3 regions of the Pseudonocardia sp. WMMC193 genome follow, and region 2 is predicted to be linked to each of the others. Evidence: riboswitches for the same ligand, from Rfam matches in the RefSeq annotation. Region 2 holds a riboswitch; each other region holds the start of a gene.
The links. Region 2 has a riboswitch for cobalamin ahead of L3X23_RS33415 (ribonucleoside-diphosphate reductase subunit alpha). Riboswitches for the same ligand answer to the same signal wherever they lie in the genome.
Positions count from the first base shown of each region.

Region 1: linked by a shared signal. The riboswitch ahead of L3X23_RS13765 (hypothetical protein) and the one ahead of L3X23_RS33415 (ribonucleoside-diphosphate reductase subunit alpha) in region 2 are both predicted to bind cobalamin.
Region 3: linked by a shared signal. The riboswitch ahead of cobN (cobaltochelatase subunit CobN) and the one ahead of L3X23_RS33415 (ribonucleoside-diphosphate reductase subunit alpha) in region 2 are both predicted to bind cobalamin.

Region 1 covers NZ_JAKKDO010000003.1:2,615,003-2,619,810, reverse strand. Annotated here, with positions in the region: gene L3X23_RS13780 (cobalamin biosynthesis protein) at 1-442, shown strand, start outside; gene cobA (uroporphyrinogen-III C-methyltransferase) at 439-1,644, shown strand; gene L3X23_RS13770 (histidine phosphatase family protein) at 1,644-2,189, shown strand; cobalamin riboswitch at 2,173-2,340, shown strand; gene L3X23_RS13765 (hypothetical protein) at 2,344-2,718, shown strand; gene cobT (nicotinate-nucleotide--dimethylbenzimidazole phosphoribosyltransferase) at 2,715-4,439, shown strand; gene L3X23_RS13755 (DNA polymerase IV) at 4,455-4,808, opposite strand, start outside.
Region 2 covers NZ_JAKKDO010000003.1:6,541,934-6,546,741, reverse strand. Annotated here, with positions in the region: gene L3X23_RS33435 (RraA family protein) at 1-437, shown strand, start outside; gene L3X23_RS33430 (RraA family protein) at 424-1,089, shown strand; gene L3X23_RS33425 (RraA family protein) at 1,086-1,688, shown strand; gene L3X23_RS33420 (hypothetical protein) at 1,735-2,001, opposite strand; cobalamin riboswitch at 2,045-2,250, shown strand; gene L3X23_RS33415 (ribonucleoside-diphosphate reductase subunit alpha) at 2,365-4,808, shown strand, end outside.
Region 3 covers NZ_JAKKDO010000003.1:2,489,724-2,494,531, reverse strand. Annotated here, with positions in the region: gene L3X23_RS13210 (precorrin-2 C(20)-methyltransferase) at 1-871, opposite strand, end outside; gene L3X23_RS13205 (precorrin-8X methylmutase) at 875-1,504, opposite strand; gene L3X23_RS13200 (nitrite/sulfite reductase) at 1,501-2,706, opposite strand; cobalamin riboswitch at 2,792-2,914, shown strand; gene cobN (cobaltochelatase subunit CobN) at 2,977-4,808, shown strand, end outside.

The DNA of each region.
Region 1 (4,808 bases), 3.9 Mb from region 2:
GCGCGGGGTCTCGGCGGAGGCGGTCCGGGCGGCGCTGGCCCGTCTCGAACGTGACCTGCCCGACGATCCGGCCCGCCCCGCGGCCAGGATCTACGCCTCCGTGGACACCAAGGCGGACGAGGCCGGGATCCTCGCCGCGATCGCGCCCGCACCGCTGCACACCCGGCCCGCCGCCGCGCTCGCGACGGTCGCGGCGCGCGACTCCGCGGCGAACCCGCTGGTCGAGGCCGTGACGGGCACCCCGAGCGTCGCGGCGGCGGCGGCGCTGCTCGTCGCCCGGGAGATCGACCCGGCGGCCCGGCTCGCGGTGGCGAAGACGGTCGTCGGACCGGTGACCGTCGCCGCCGCCCTCGCCGATACCCCCGAGGGGTACATCGCCGCCGGCACGTGCGGCGCCGTTTATCATTCGGGGCCACTTCCGGAAGGGACACACTCACGGTGACCGAGCACGACCAGTACCTCGTCGGCCTCGACCTCGGCGGCCGCAGGGTCGTCGTCGTGGGGGGCGGGCAGGTGGCGCAGCGCCGGGTGTCCCGGCTGATCGCCGCGGGCGCACTGGTGGAGGTCGTCTCGCCCGAGGTCACCCCCGCCGTCGAGGGCATGGCGTCGGCCCGCGAGATCACCTGGACCCCGCGCCGCTACGCCGACGGCGACCTCGACGGCGCCTGGTACGTCCTCGCCTGCACCGACGACCCGCAGGTCAACGCCGCCGTCAGCGCCGCCGCCGAGGAGCGCCGGACCTTCTGCGTCCGGGCGGACGAGGGCAGCCTCGGCTCCGCCGTCACGCCCGCGACCGGGGAGTACGACGGGCTGACCGTCGGCGTCCTCGCCCGGGGCGCGCACCGCCGCTCGGCCGCCGTGCGGACGGCGCTGGTCGAGGCCCTCGCCGCCGGGGTCGTGTCGGACTCGGCGGACCCGGTGCTCCCCGGCGTCGCGCTGGTCGGCGGCGGACCCGGCGACCCCGAGCTGATCACGGTGCGCGGACGGCGGCTGCTGGCGCGGGCGGACGTCGTGGTGGCGGACCGGCTCGGCCCGCGCGACCTGATCGAGGAGCTGGGCCCGGACGTCGAGGTGATCGACGCCTCCAAGATCCCCTACGGCCGGGCGATGGCCCAGCAGCGGATCAACGAGCTGCTCGTCGAGCACGCGCGGGCCGGGAAGTTCGTGGTGCGGCTCAAGGGCGGCGACCCGTTCGTCTACGGCCGCGGGTTCGAGGAGGTCCAGGCGTGCGCGGCGGCCGGCGTGCCGGTCACCGTGGTCCCCGGGATCACCAGCGCGTTCGCCGCGCCCGCGGTCGCGGGGGTGCCGGTCAGCCACCGCGGCGTCGCGCACGAGATCGTCGTGGTGAGCGGGCACGTGGCGCCGGACGACCCGCGCAGCCTCACCGACTGGGCCGCGCTCGGCCGGATGAGCGGCACGGTCGTGCTGATGATGGCGGTGGAGCGGGCGGGCCGGTTCGCCGAGACGCTGATCGCGCACGGCCGCCCCGCGGACACCCCGGCGATCGTGATCCAGGACGGGACCACGCGCATCCAGCGCAGCGTCCGCACCCGGCTCGACGCCCTGGAGGCGGACATCAAGGCCGAGGAGATCAGCCCCCCGGCGATCATCGTGATCGGCCCGGTGGCCGGGCTCACCGCGTAGTGCCCGACAGCGCCGTCAGCGCCGTTCTGGTGCGGCACGGCGAGTCGGTCTGGAACGCCGCGGGCCTGCTGCAGGGACGGACGCACGCGGTCGGGCTCACCGCACGGGGGCGGGCGCAGGCGCGGGCCGCGGACCTGGGAGCCCTGGGAGCCCTGCGAGACCTGCGCGGTGTGCGGATCCTCACCAGCCCCCAGCTCCGCGCGCTGGAGACGGCGTGGATCCTCGCCGAGCGCATCGGGTCGCCGGTCGAGGAGTGCGCCGAGCTGCGCGAACAGGGCCACGGCGGGTGGGAGGGTCGCCCGGTCGCGGTGTACGCCCCGCTGCTCGCCGCGGCGGGGCCGGACTGGGCGCCGCCGGGCGGGGAGACCTTCCGGGAGCTGTGGACCCGGGTGCGCGGGATCGACCTGACCGGCGCCGTCGTCGTCACGCACGGGGAGACGATCCGGGCGCTGCTCGCCCCGTCGCCGGAGGAGCCGCCGCGGCGGATCCCACCCAACGGCGCCGTGCTTGCGCTCGGGGGCCCCGGCGTGATGTCGTTCGGGTGACGGCAGTGGAGGAACCCGGTGCGACTCCGGGGCGGTCCCGCCACTGTGACCGGGGAGCACGTCCCCACGCTCGGCCACCGCTCGCGCGGGAAGGCCGGGGACGTGCGGCGATCCGGGAGCCAGGACACTCGCCGCCGTCACCGGTGATTCCACGATGAGGGCGCGGACCCTCGAGGAGGCCAACATGTCCGGTGACGTCCGGAGCAGGGTCGTCGTACTCGGTGTCGGCTCGGGTGATCCCGAGGCGGCCTGTCTGGAGCAGGCGGACCACGTCCTGGTGGCGCCCGAGCTCGAGTCGGCCGTGTTGTTCTACGCGGAGGCCTGGCGGGTCGACCGGGTCCGTCCGGGTGACGCGGTGACCACCGTCGCCGACCTGCTGGCGCTGGACGGGCCGTGCACGGTCGCGCTGGTCGTGCCGGACGAGCCCGCCTGGCGCGCGGTCGTGGACGGGCTGCGCGTCGCCGCGGACGCCGAGGTCACGGTGCCGGGGACGGCGGTCGTCCCGCCGCGCCTGAGCCCGCTCTGGTGAGCGACTTCTACGAGGTCCTGCGCGGCAGGCGGGACGTGCGCAGCGGCTTCCTGCCTGCGGTCCCGGTCGCCGACGACGCGCTGCGCCGCGTCCTGGAGGCCGCGCACGCCGCGCCCAGCGTGGGGTTCTCGCAGCCGTGGGACTTCGTGGTGGTGCGGTCGGTGCAGACCCGGCGCGCGGTCGCGGACCTGGTCGCGCGGCAGCGGTCGGCCTACGCGGCCTCGCTGCCGCGGGCGCGGGCCGCCGCGTTCGGCGCGCTGAAGGTGGAGGCGGTGCTCGACGCCCCGGTCAACGTCGTCGTGACCAGCGACGCGACCCGGGGCGGACGGCACACGCTGGGCCGGTTCGGGCGCCCGGAGATGGCGGCGCACTCGACCGCCGCGGCCGTGCAGAACCTGTGGCTGGCGGCCCGGGCCGAGGGCCTGGGCGTCGGGTGGGTGAGCTTCTTCGACGACGCCGGGCTGGACGCCCTGCGCGGGCTGCTCGGCCTGCCCGCGCACGTGGACGTCGTCGCCTACCTGTGCGTGGGCCACGTGCGGGAGTTCGCGGCCGAGCCGGAGCTGGCCGCCGCGGGCTGGGCGCGCAGGCGGCCCCTGGGCTGGGCGGTGCACGCCGAACGGTACGGATCACGGGCGCTGCCCGGGGAGGTCGCGATGAACCTGATCGACGAGACGACGGCGGCGATCGCGCCCGCCTCGGCCGCGGCCGCCGCGGAGGCGCGGGACCGGCTGGACCGGATGACCAAGCCGCGGGGCTCGCTCGGGCGGGTCGAGGACCTGGCCGTGCGGCTCGCCGCCATCGCGGGGGAGTACCCGCCGCCGGTGCCCGAGCCCGCGGCGGTCGCGGTGTTCGCCGGGGACCACGGCGTGCACGCGCAGGGGGTGTCGCCGTGGCCGCAGGAGGTCACGGCGCAGATGGTCGGGAACTTCCTCGCGGGCGGCGCGGTGGTGAACGCGTTCGCGCGCCAGCTCGGGGCCGAGGTGTGTGTGGTGGACGTCGGCGTCGCGGCGCCGCTCGAGTCGGACCTGGACCCCGTGCCGGGTCTGCTGCCGCGGCGGGTCCGCAACGGCACGGCCGACCTGTCACAGGGCCCCGCGCTCACCCGCGACGAGGCGCGGCGGGCGGTCGAGGTGGGCATCGAGGTGGCCCGCGACCTCGTCGCCGCCGGGAACCGGCTGCTGGTCACCGGCGACATGGGGATCGCGAACACCACGGCCGCGGCGGCGCTGATCTGCGCGGTCACTGGGGCCGCGGCGGCGGACGCCACCGGGCGGGGGACGGGGATCGACGACGCGACCCTGGACCGCAAGACCGCGGTCGTCCAGGCCGCCGTCGACGCGCTGACCTGGGAGGACGGGCTCGACCTGCTCGTCGCCCTCGGCGGGCTGGAGCACGCCGGGCTGGCCGGGTTCGTGCTCGGCGCGGCCGCGCTGCGGGTCCCCGTGCTGCTCGACGGGGTCAACGCGGGCGCCGCGGCCCTGGTCGCCTCCGTCCTCGCCCCGTCCGCCGTGGACTACTGCGTGGCCGGACACCGCTCCGCCGAGCCCGGCCACGCCCTCGCCATGGCGCACCTGGGTCTCGACCCCCTGCTCGACCTCGGGATGCGGCTGGGGGAGGGCACGGGGGCCCTGCTGGCGATGCCGGTGGTGCAGGGCGCGGCCCGCGCGCTGGCGGACGTCGCGACGTTCGACTCCGCCGGGGTCGCGGACAAGGACGCCTGACCGGCCGCCGGGTCGTCAGCGGGCGGGGGCGGGCAGCCGCCAGCTCGCCACCGGATCGGCGAACGCGAGGTCCGGGTCGTCCACGGCGAAGGAGCGGGCGCGGCCCGGGCCCGTCGCGCGGGTCTCGAAGCGGACGGTGACCCGGCCCTTCCCGGCGCCCTGCACCCAGCCGTGGCCGAACTCGGTGTGCTCGAGGTCGTCTCCCGCCCGGTAGGGCTCCGCCGGGTTCCGGGGGGTGCCGCGGCCGCCGGGGCGGGGCCCGAACTCACCGCCGGGCTCAGGGTGCTCGTTCTCGGCCGCGACGGCGGCGGGCGTCTCGACGGGCGTCTCGGGGGGAGTCTCGGTGGCCACCCAGCCCGTCTCCGACGG
Region 2 (4,808 bases):
AGGTCATCGTCGTGGCCCACCAGGGCCGCACCGACTGCGCGGGCTGGGGCGGGCTGCTCTCCCGCGCCGCCGCCGCGCGCGGGGTCGAGGGTGTCGTCGTGCACGGCGCCGCCCGCGACCTCGCCGAGGCCGCCACGGCAGGGCTGCCCGTCCACGCCGTGGCGCCGACCCCGGTCACCGCCCGCGGCCGGGCCGTCGAGCACGCCTGGGGCGAGCCCGTCGAGCTGGGCGAGGTCACGGTGCACCCCGGCGACCTCGTGCTGGCCGACGGCGGCGGGGTCGTCGTCGTGCCCGCCGCGCACGCCGAGGACGTGCTCACCACCGCCGAACGCATCGCCGCCACCGAAGCCGCGATGGCCGAGGCGATCGCGGCGGGCACCCCGGTCTCCGACGTCATGGGGAAGTCCTACGAGGAGCTCACCGATGGTCACGACTGAACCCGACACCCTCACCCGGCTGCGCGCGCTGTCCACCTCCGGGGTCTCCGACGCCCTGGACAAGCTGGGCATCCCCGGCCAGGCCCTCGGCATCGCCCCGCTCGACCGCAGCTTCCGGCTGGTCGGGCGTGCCTGGACCCTGCGCTACGGGCCGGTCGGGCAGGACCGCGGCACCGTCGGGGACTACATCGACGACCTCGGCCCCGACGACGTCGTGGTGCTGGACAACCAGGGCAGGGTCGACGCCACCGTGTGGGGCGACATCCTGACCACCGTCGCCCACCGCCGCGGCGTGGCCGGCACCGTCATCGACGGGGTGTGCCGCGACGTCGACCGGTCCCTCGAGCTGAGCTATCCCGTCTTCTCCCGCGGCAACTGGATGCGCACCGGCAAGGACCGCGTCCGCGTCGAGGCGACCCAGGTCCCCGTCTCGATCGGCGGGATCAGAGTCGAGCCCGGGGACCTGCTGCTCGGCGACGGCGACGGACTCGTCGTCGTCCCCGCGGCGCGGGTTCCGGAGGTGCTCGCCGCCGCGGAGGAGATCGAGCGGGCGGAGCAGGCCATCCGGGACGCTGTCGAGGCCGGGTCCTCGCTGCGGGAGGCCCGCGTCCGACACCGCTACCACGACCTGCAGCACGGAGCCGGATCATGAGCGCCCCGACCACCGTGCTGAGCTCGGCCACCGTGCACGAGGCCGCAGGCCGCACCGGTGCGCTGCCCTCGGCGATCAAGCCCCTGCACCCGTCCATGCACCTGGAGGCCGCCGCCTTCCCGGTGAAGGCCCCACCCGGGGACAACCTCTGGCTGCACCGGGCGGTCTACGCCGCCTCCCCCGGCGAGGCCCTCGTCGTCGACACCGGCGAAGGCTTCGAGTACGGCTACTGGGGCGAGATCCTCGCCGAGGCCGCGATCGCCCGCGGGCTGGCCGGGCTCGTCATCCACGGCGGGGTCCGGGACTCGGCCAGGCTGGTGGAGATGGGCTGGCCGGTCTTCGCCGAACGCGTGTGCATCCGCGGGACCGGCAAGGACCCCCACGGCAGCGGCGAACTCGGCGAACCCGTCGTCATCGGCGAGCAGACCGTGCGCCTCGGCGACCTCGTCGTCGCCGACGCCGACGGCGTGGTCGTCGTCCCCGCGGAACGCATCGCCGAGGTCCAGCGGCTCTCGGCCGACCGTGACGCGGCCGAGGCGGACTACCTGCGCCGCATCCGGGCCGGCGAGTCCACGATCGACATCTACCACCTGCCCTGACGAGCGCTGACCGACGAGCACGACGACCCGGCGGCCGGGCTGCGGGTCACGACAGCGAGACCGTGATCCTGCCGCCCTGCTGGTCGCGGGCCGCCTCGAAGGCCCGCTGGGCGTCCTCGATCCGGTGGACCGGTTCGAGGAACGGGGTCACGTCGACCGCCCCGGAGTGGATGCGGTCCACGGCCTCGCGGAACGCGGTGAGGCCCGGCTCGAGCTGGGTGCTGTGGTCGTGCTCGATGGACGGCTGCTTGGCCCGGGCCTCCGCGAGGTCCCAGGGCGTCGCCCGCTGGGCCCGAACGGTCGGCGTCGACACGCCACGACACGTAGGCGTTGTGTTCTCGGCGACCCCAACATGTAGTGTCGGTCGCGCTGGTGGTTCACCCCGCATCCAACGGGGTGAGGCAAGAGGGAACCCGGTGGGAATCCGGGACTGCCCCGCAGCGGTAAGTGGGAACGACAGCCGTCAACGGCACTGGGCGCGAGCCTGGGAAGCGACGGTCGGTAGGTCCGGGAGACCGGGTGCCCACGAGTCCGAAGACCTGCCACCGGTGCGCACGCCAGCCCGGCGTGCGCGTGCTCGGGGCCTCGAGGGAAGGCGCCACGGGCGGGCGCTCCCCAGGTCCTGCTCGCGTTCCCCCCGGCCTCGGCATCGGCCGAGCTCGCGAGGAGAGAGCGCATGGCAGCACCGGTACTGACACCCCCCGAGCAGCTCCGGGTGGTGCGCCGGGACGGCTCGACGTCGGAATTCGACGAGTCGAAGATCTCCGCGGCGATGACCAAGGCGTTCGTCGCCGAGGAGGGTCCGTCGGCGCGGGTCCGCCCGATCGTGGCGGAGCTGACCGCGGAGGTCGTCTCCGCGCTGCACCGCTTCCCCACCCCCGCGGTGGGGGTGGAGCAGATCCAGGACCAGGTGGAGCTCGTCCTGATGCGGGGCGGGCACCACAAGATCGCCCGCTCCTACGTGCTCTACCGCGAGGAGCACGCCCGGCTGCGCCGGGCGAGCGCGCCGGCGGCGCCGCCCACGCCGCACGTCGTCGGCAGGGACGGCACCCGCGCGCCCCTGGACTGGGAGCGGGTCGAGACGGTCGTCGGCGAGGCCGTGGCGGGGATCTCCGACGTCACCGCCGAGCCCGTGCTCGCCGAGGTCCGCCGCACCGTCTACGACGGCATGTCGATCACCGAGCTCGCGCAGGCCCAGGAGATGGCCGCGCGCACGCTGGTGGAGTCCGAGCCGAACTACTCGTTCGTCGCCGCGCGGCTGCTGTCGGACCGGCTGCGTGGGGAAGCGCTGCCGTTCCTCGGCCTGGAGACCCCGGCGGACCAGGCGGGCCTGGACTACCCCGGCTACTTCCGGGCGTACCTGGGCAAGGCCGTCGACCTCGGACTCGCGGACCCGGAGCTGGAGCTGTTCGACCTCGACCGGCTGACCGCGGCCCTCAAGCCGGAGCGGGACCTGGACTTCGGGTTCCTCGGCCTGCAGACCCTCTACGACCGGTACTTCCTGCACTCCGACGGCATCCGCTTCGAGCTCCCCCAGGCCTTCTTCCTGCGCGTGGCGATGGGCCTGGCCCTCCGCGAGATCGACCGCGAGGCCCGCGCGATCGAGTTCTACGAGCTGCTGTCGTCCTTCGACTTCATGGCCTCCACCCCGACGCTGTTCAACTCGGGCACCACCCGCGCGCAGCTGTCGTCGTGCTTCCTGACGACGGTGGAGGACGACCTGGACTCGATCTTCCGGTCCTACCGGAACAACGCCCTGCTCGCGAAGTACTCGGGGGGTCTGGGCAACGACTGGACCCCGGTTCGCGGGCTCGGTGCCCACATCCGCGGGACGAACGGGCGGTCGCAGGGGGTGATCCCGTTCCTCAAGATCGCGGGCGACACCACCGTGGCGGTGAACCAGGGCGGCAAGCGCAAGGGCGCCGCCTGCGCCTACCTCGAGACCTGGCACGTCGACATCGAGGAGTTCCTCGACCTGCGCAAGAACACCGGTGACGACCGCCGCCGCACCCATGACATGAACACCGCGAACTGGGTGCCGGACGAGTTCCTCCGCCGCGTCGAGGCGGACGCCGAGTGGACCCTGTTCTCGCCGAACGAGACCCCGGACCTGCACGAGCTCTACGGCGTGGAGTTCGCGCACGCCTACCGCGCCTACGAGGCGAAGGCCGAGCGCGGCGAGATCCGGGTGTTCCGGAAGGTCCGCGCCGTGGAGCTGTGGCGGCGGATGCTGACCGTGCTCTTCGAGACCGGACACCCGTGGATCACGTTCAAGGACCCGTGCAACCTGCGCTCGCCGCAGCAGCACGTGGGCACCGTGCACTCCTCGAACCTGTGCACCGAGATCACCCTCAACACGTCCGGGGACGAGGTCGCGGTCTGCAACCTCGGCTCGGTCAACCTGCTCGCCCACGTCACGCCGGACGGGCTGGACACCGCGAAGCTCGAGCGCACCGTCACCACCGCGGTCCGCATGTTGGACAACGTGATCGACATCAACTTCTACACGATCCCGGAGGCCCGCCGGTCCAACCTGCGACACCGCCCGATCGGCCTGGGGCTCATGGGGTTCCAGGACGCGCTGTTCGAGCAGGGCATCCCGTTCGCCTCGGACGCCGCCGTCGAGTTCGCCGACCGGAGCATGGAGCACCTCTCCTACTACGCGATCGCCGCCTCGAGCACGCTCGCCGGGGAGCGCGGCCGCTACGCGAGCTTCGACGGCTCCCTGTGGAGTCGGGGGATCCTGCCGATCGACTCGCTCCGCCTCCTGGACGCCGCCCGCGAAGGCGACGCCCTCGACGTCGACCGCTCCACGACGGTGGACTGGGAGGCCCTGCGAGAGCGGGTCACCACCCTCGGCATGCGCAACTCGAACGTGATGGCGATCGCCCCCACCGCGACGATCTCCAACATCTGCGGCGTGGGTCAGTCCATCGAGCCCCAGTTCCAGAACCTCTTCGTGAAGTCCAACATGTCCGGCGACTTCACCGTGATCAACCCGCACCTGGTCCGCGCGCTGAAGGACCGCGGTCTCTGGGACGAGGTCATGGTCTCCGACCTCAAGTACTTCGACGGGGCGCTCGGCGAGATCGACCGCGTGCCGGCGGACCTGAAGGCGCT
Region 3 (4,808 bases), 4.1 Mb from region 2:
CCTCGGCGAGCGCGGCCGCGGTCTGCGGGGTGAGCCAGTCCCGCCCCGCGGGCCCCGTCCCGACCACCGTCACCCCACCCCGTGAGTGGCGATAGTCGCTCTGGCGACTATCGCCACTCACGGGGTCGGTGGGCTCCTCGGGGACGCTCGCCGCGACCTCGCCGGGCAGGATCGCGATCGAGAAGTAGGGGACCGAGGCGGGGTCGACGTCCGCGAGCGCGCCGGTGCGCTGGCCCGCCATCGTGGCCCGCTCCACGAACCGGGCGCGGTCGAGCTTGCCCGCGTCCTCGAACGCCGCGCGCACGGTCCCGAAGGTCCGCCCCAGCTTCATGACGGCGGCGGAGTCGGTGACCCGCAACCGCTCCGCGAGCTCCTCGCGCGGCAGCGTCCCGGGCAGGACGGTGAGCACCTCGTCCCGCTCGACCAGGGGCTGACCGAGCGCGGCGGCGGCGCCGGCCACCGACGTCACGCCCGGGACGACCTCGGCGCGGAACCGGCCCGCGAGCCGCTTGTGCATGTGCATGTAGGACCCGTAGAACAGCGGGTCGCCCTCGGCCAGCAGTACCACGTCCCGGCCCGCCTCCAGGTGGGCGGCCAGCCGGGCGGCGGCCTCGGCGTAGAAGGCGTCGATCGCGCCCTGGTAGTCCGTGACGGTCTCCGTCGTGACCGGGTAGACCAGCTGCTCCTCGACCTGGTCGCCGCGCAGGTACGGCTCGGCGATGCCGCGCGCGATGGAGCGGCCGTGGCGCGCCGAGTGGTAGGCGACGACGTCCGCGGCCCCGATCAGCCGGGCCGCCTTGATCGTGACGAGCTCCGGGTCGCCGGGGCCGAGCCCCACGCCGTAGAGGGTGCCGTAGAGAGTGCCTGGCATGTCCTAGATCTCCTGCTCGCTGGCCAGCGCGTTGAGGGCCGCCGCCGTGATCGCCGACCCGCCCCGGCGGCCGTGCACCACGAGGAAGTCCAGGTCGGGGCGGGCCGCCAGGGCCTCCTTGGACTCGGCGGCACCGATGAAGCCCACCGGGATGCCGAGGATCGCGGCCGGGCGCGCGGCCCCGGCGTCGATCATGTCGAGGAGGTGGAACAGGGCGGTCGGGGCGTTGCCGATCGCGACGACCGCGCCGTCGAGCCGGTCTCGCCACAGCTCCAGGGCGGCGGCGGACCGGGTGGTGCCCAGGCGTTCCGCGAGCGCCGGGACCTCGGGCTCGCGCAGCGTGCAGACGACCTCGTTGTCCTTCGGCAGCCGCGCCCGGGTCACGCCGGAGGCGACCATCATGGCGTCGCACAGGATCGGGGCGCCGTCCCGCAGGGCCGCGCGCGCCGCCGTCACGACGCCGGGGGAGTACGCGATGTCGCCGGTGAGGTCGACCTGTCCGCAGGCGTGGATCATCCGGACGGCCACGTACCCGACGTCCGGCGGGAACCCGGACAGGTCCGCCTCCGCCCGGATCGTGGCGAAGCTCCGCCGGTAGATCTCCGCGCCGTCGCGGATGTAGTCGCTGGTCATGTCCTGTCCAATGCGGAGAGATCGGGAACGCGGAGATCGTCGATGCGGTAGGTGCCGTCCGGCTGCGCGACGACGTCGAGGTGCGGCCCGTGCGGTGCCCCGCACCGCCGCTCGCACCCGACGACGTGGGCGCGCGGCAGGTCGGTCGCGGCGGCCAGCAGGTCGCGGACGTCCCCCCGCACGTCCGCGTGGGACTTCGCGCACCCCGGCCGCCCGGCGCAGGCGCTGATCCGGAGCGCGGGATCGTCCGGGGTGCGCAGGCCGGCGGCGTGGAGTCGTTCCGCCGCACCGGGTCCGGGGTCCGCCAGCACGACGGTCCGCCAGGGCGTGACGATCACCTCGGTCGCGGACGCGGCGAGCGCCCGCAGCTGCGCCGCCGACACCTCCCCGAGCACCGGCGCCACCACGAGCGCGGGCCCATGATCCACGGTCGAGGAGGGAAGCGGTCGGTTTCCGACCGTCCCGCTCCCGAGGTGTGGATCATCCCCGTCGCCGTCCGCGCGCGGATCCGCGGCCGCCGGACCGCCCGCGGGTCCGGCCAGCGCCCGGGCGATGCGCGCCGGCGCGTCGGGGATCTCGCTCGCCCGCCAGGCACCGCACCCCGGCTCCTGCGTGCGGAGGGTGAGAAAGACCTCAGCGGCGGCGACCAGTAGGGCAGGCGCCTCGGCGACCGGGCACCCGACCGTCGTGGGCTCCCCGGCCACCAGGAGAACGCCCTGGTCGGGACCGGTCGCGCGCCAGCACAGATCGGGACGCTCGGCCGCGACGTCACCTCGCCCGTCGTCGAGGGCGAACAGGAACCGGCCGGGGAGGCCCGCCAACGCCGGGACGGCGCACAGCCGCGCGTCCAGCTCGCGGGCGAGGCCCCGGACGTCCGCCAGGCCACCGTCCACACCGGACAGCGGCGAGGCGAGCACGTTGCGCACCCGCTCGTGGGTCGACGAGGGCAGCAGACCCGCCGACCGCAGCCGCTGCTCGAACCGCGGATCCTCCCGGGAGAGCCCTCTGAGCTGCAGGTTCCCCCGCGAGGTCAGGTGGACCGCCCCGTCCCCGAGCTCCTCGGCGCTCCCGGCGAGCACCCGCAGCTGCGCCGCCGTGACGACCCCGCCCGGCAGCCGCACGCGGGCCAGCGCGCCGTCCGCGGCGTCGTGCGGGGCGAGGACGCCGGGGCACGCGTCGGCGCGGGTGCGGGGGGAGGACACGGCGACACTGTAAGCACGGCGGCTTGACTCGGGGTGAGCGTGTTGCGGAGAGTGGGGTCACCACAACCGAAGAGGCGTGCGGAGCCAGGAAGCCGGTGCGAGTCCGGCGCGGTCCCGCCACTGTCACCGGGGAGCAGACCCCGCACCGACGGCCACGGGGAGACCCGGAAGGCCCGGGGCGAGCGACGATCCGGGAGCCAGGACACTGCCCGCCACGCCACCCACGCACACTGACCCGGGACGAGGATCCCGAGGAAGGGACTCGCCGCGATGCCCCGTGTCCTGCTGTTGTCGACGTCGGACACGGACCTGTTGTCCGCCCGCGCCTCCGGGGCGGACTTCCGCCTGGCCAACCCCAACCGCGTGCTGCTCGACGAGCTGCCCGGGATGGTCGCCGAGGCGGACGTCGTGGTGGTCCGGGTGCTCGGCGGCTACCGGTACTGGGAGGACGGGCTCGACCTCCTGCGCGCGGGCGACACCCCGCTCGTCGCACTCGGCGGGGAGATGGCGCCGGACGCGGAGATGATGGAGCTCTCCAGCGTGCCCGCGGGTGTCGCCGCGGAGGCGCACACGTACTTCGCGCAGGGCGGCGCGGAGAACCTCGGCCAGCTCCACGCGTTCCTCAGCGACACCGTGCTGCTCACCGGCGAGGGCTTCGCGCCGCCGGTGGAGCTGGCCGAGTGGGGGGTGCTCGAGCGCGCCGCCGCCCGCCCCGCCGCCGGCCCTGACGCTGGGGACGCCCAAGCACCGCTCAGTGACGCTCGGGACGCCCAAGCGTCAGGCCCCGCGCCGGCCGGCCCCACGGTCGCCGTGCTCTACTACCGCGCCCAGCAGATCGCCGGGAACACCGCCTACGTCGAGGCGCTGTGCCAGGCGATCGAGGCGCGCGGCGCCACGGCCCTGCCGATCTTCTGCGCCTCCCTGCGGCAGGCCCCCGCCGCGCTGCTGGAGACGCTGAGGCGGGCCGACGCCCTGATCGTCACCGTGCTGGCCGCGGGCGGCACCAAGCCCGCCTCCGCGCAGGCGGGCGGCGAGGACGAGGAGTGGGACGTCGCCGAGCTCGCCGCGCTCGACGTGCCGATCCTGCAGGGCCTCTGCCTCACCTCCAGCCGCGCCACCTGGGAGGAGAACGACGACGGGCTCTCGCCCCTGGACGTCGCCACCCAGGTCGCCGTCCCCGAGTTCGACGGCAGGCTGATCACCGTCCCATTCTCCTTCAAGGAGGTCGACGCGGACGGGCTGTCGGTCTACGTCCCGGACCACGAGCGGGCGGCGCGGGTCGCCGGCATCGCCGTGCGGCACGCGGAGCTGCGCCGGATCCCCAACGCGGACAAGAAGATCGTGCTCATGCTGAGCGCGTACCCCACCAAGCACGCGCGGATCGGCAACGCGGTCGGGCTGGACACCCCGGCGTCGACGGTCGCGCTGCTGCACGCGATGCGGGAGGCGGGCTACGACATCGGGGACTTCCCGGGTGTCGACGCGCAGGACGGCGACGCGCTGATCCACGCCCTCATCGAGGCGGGCGGCCAGGACCCGGACTGGCTCACCGAGGAGAAGCTGGCGGGCAACCCGATCCGCATCTCCGCGCAGACCTACCAGCGGTGGTTCGACACCCTCCCCGAGGACCTGCGCGCGGGCGTGACCGAGCACTGGGGCCCGCCGCCCGGCGAGCACTACGTGCAGGACGGCGACATCGTCGTCGCGGCGCTGCGCAGCGGGAACGTCACGCTGATCGTGCAGCCGCCCAGGGGGTTCGGCGAGAACCCGGTCGCGATCTACCACGACCCGGACCTGCCGCCCTCGCACCACTACCTGGCCGCCTACCGCTGGTTGGCCGAGGAGTTCGGGGCGCACGCGGTCGTCCACATCGGCAAGCACGGGAACCTGGAGTGGCTGCCGGGCAAGACCCTGGGCATGTCCGCGAGCTGCGGCACGGACGCCGCGCTGGGCGACCTCCCGCTGATCTACCCGTTCCTGGTCAACGACCCGGGGGAGGGCACGCAGGCCAAGCGCCGCGCGCACGCCACGCTCGTCGACCACCTGATCCCGCCGATGGCCCGCGCCGAGACCTACGGCGACATCTCCCGCCTCGAGCAGCT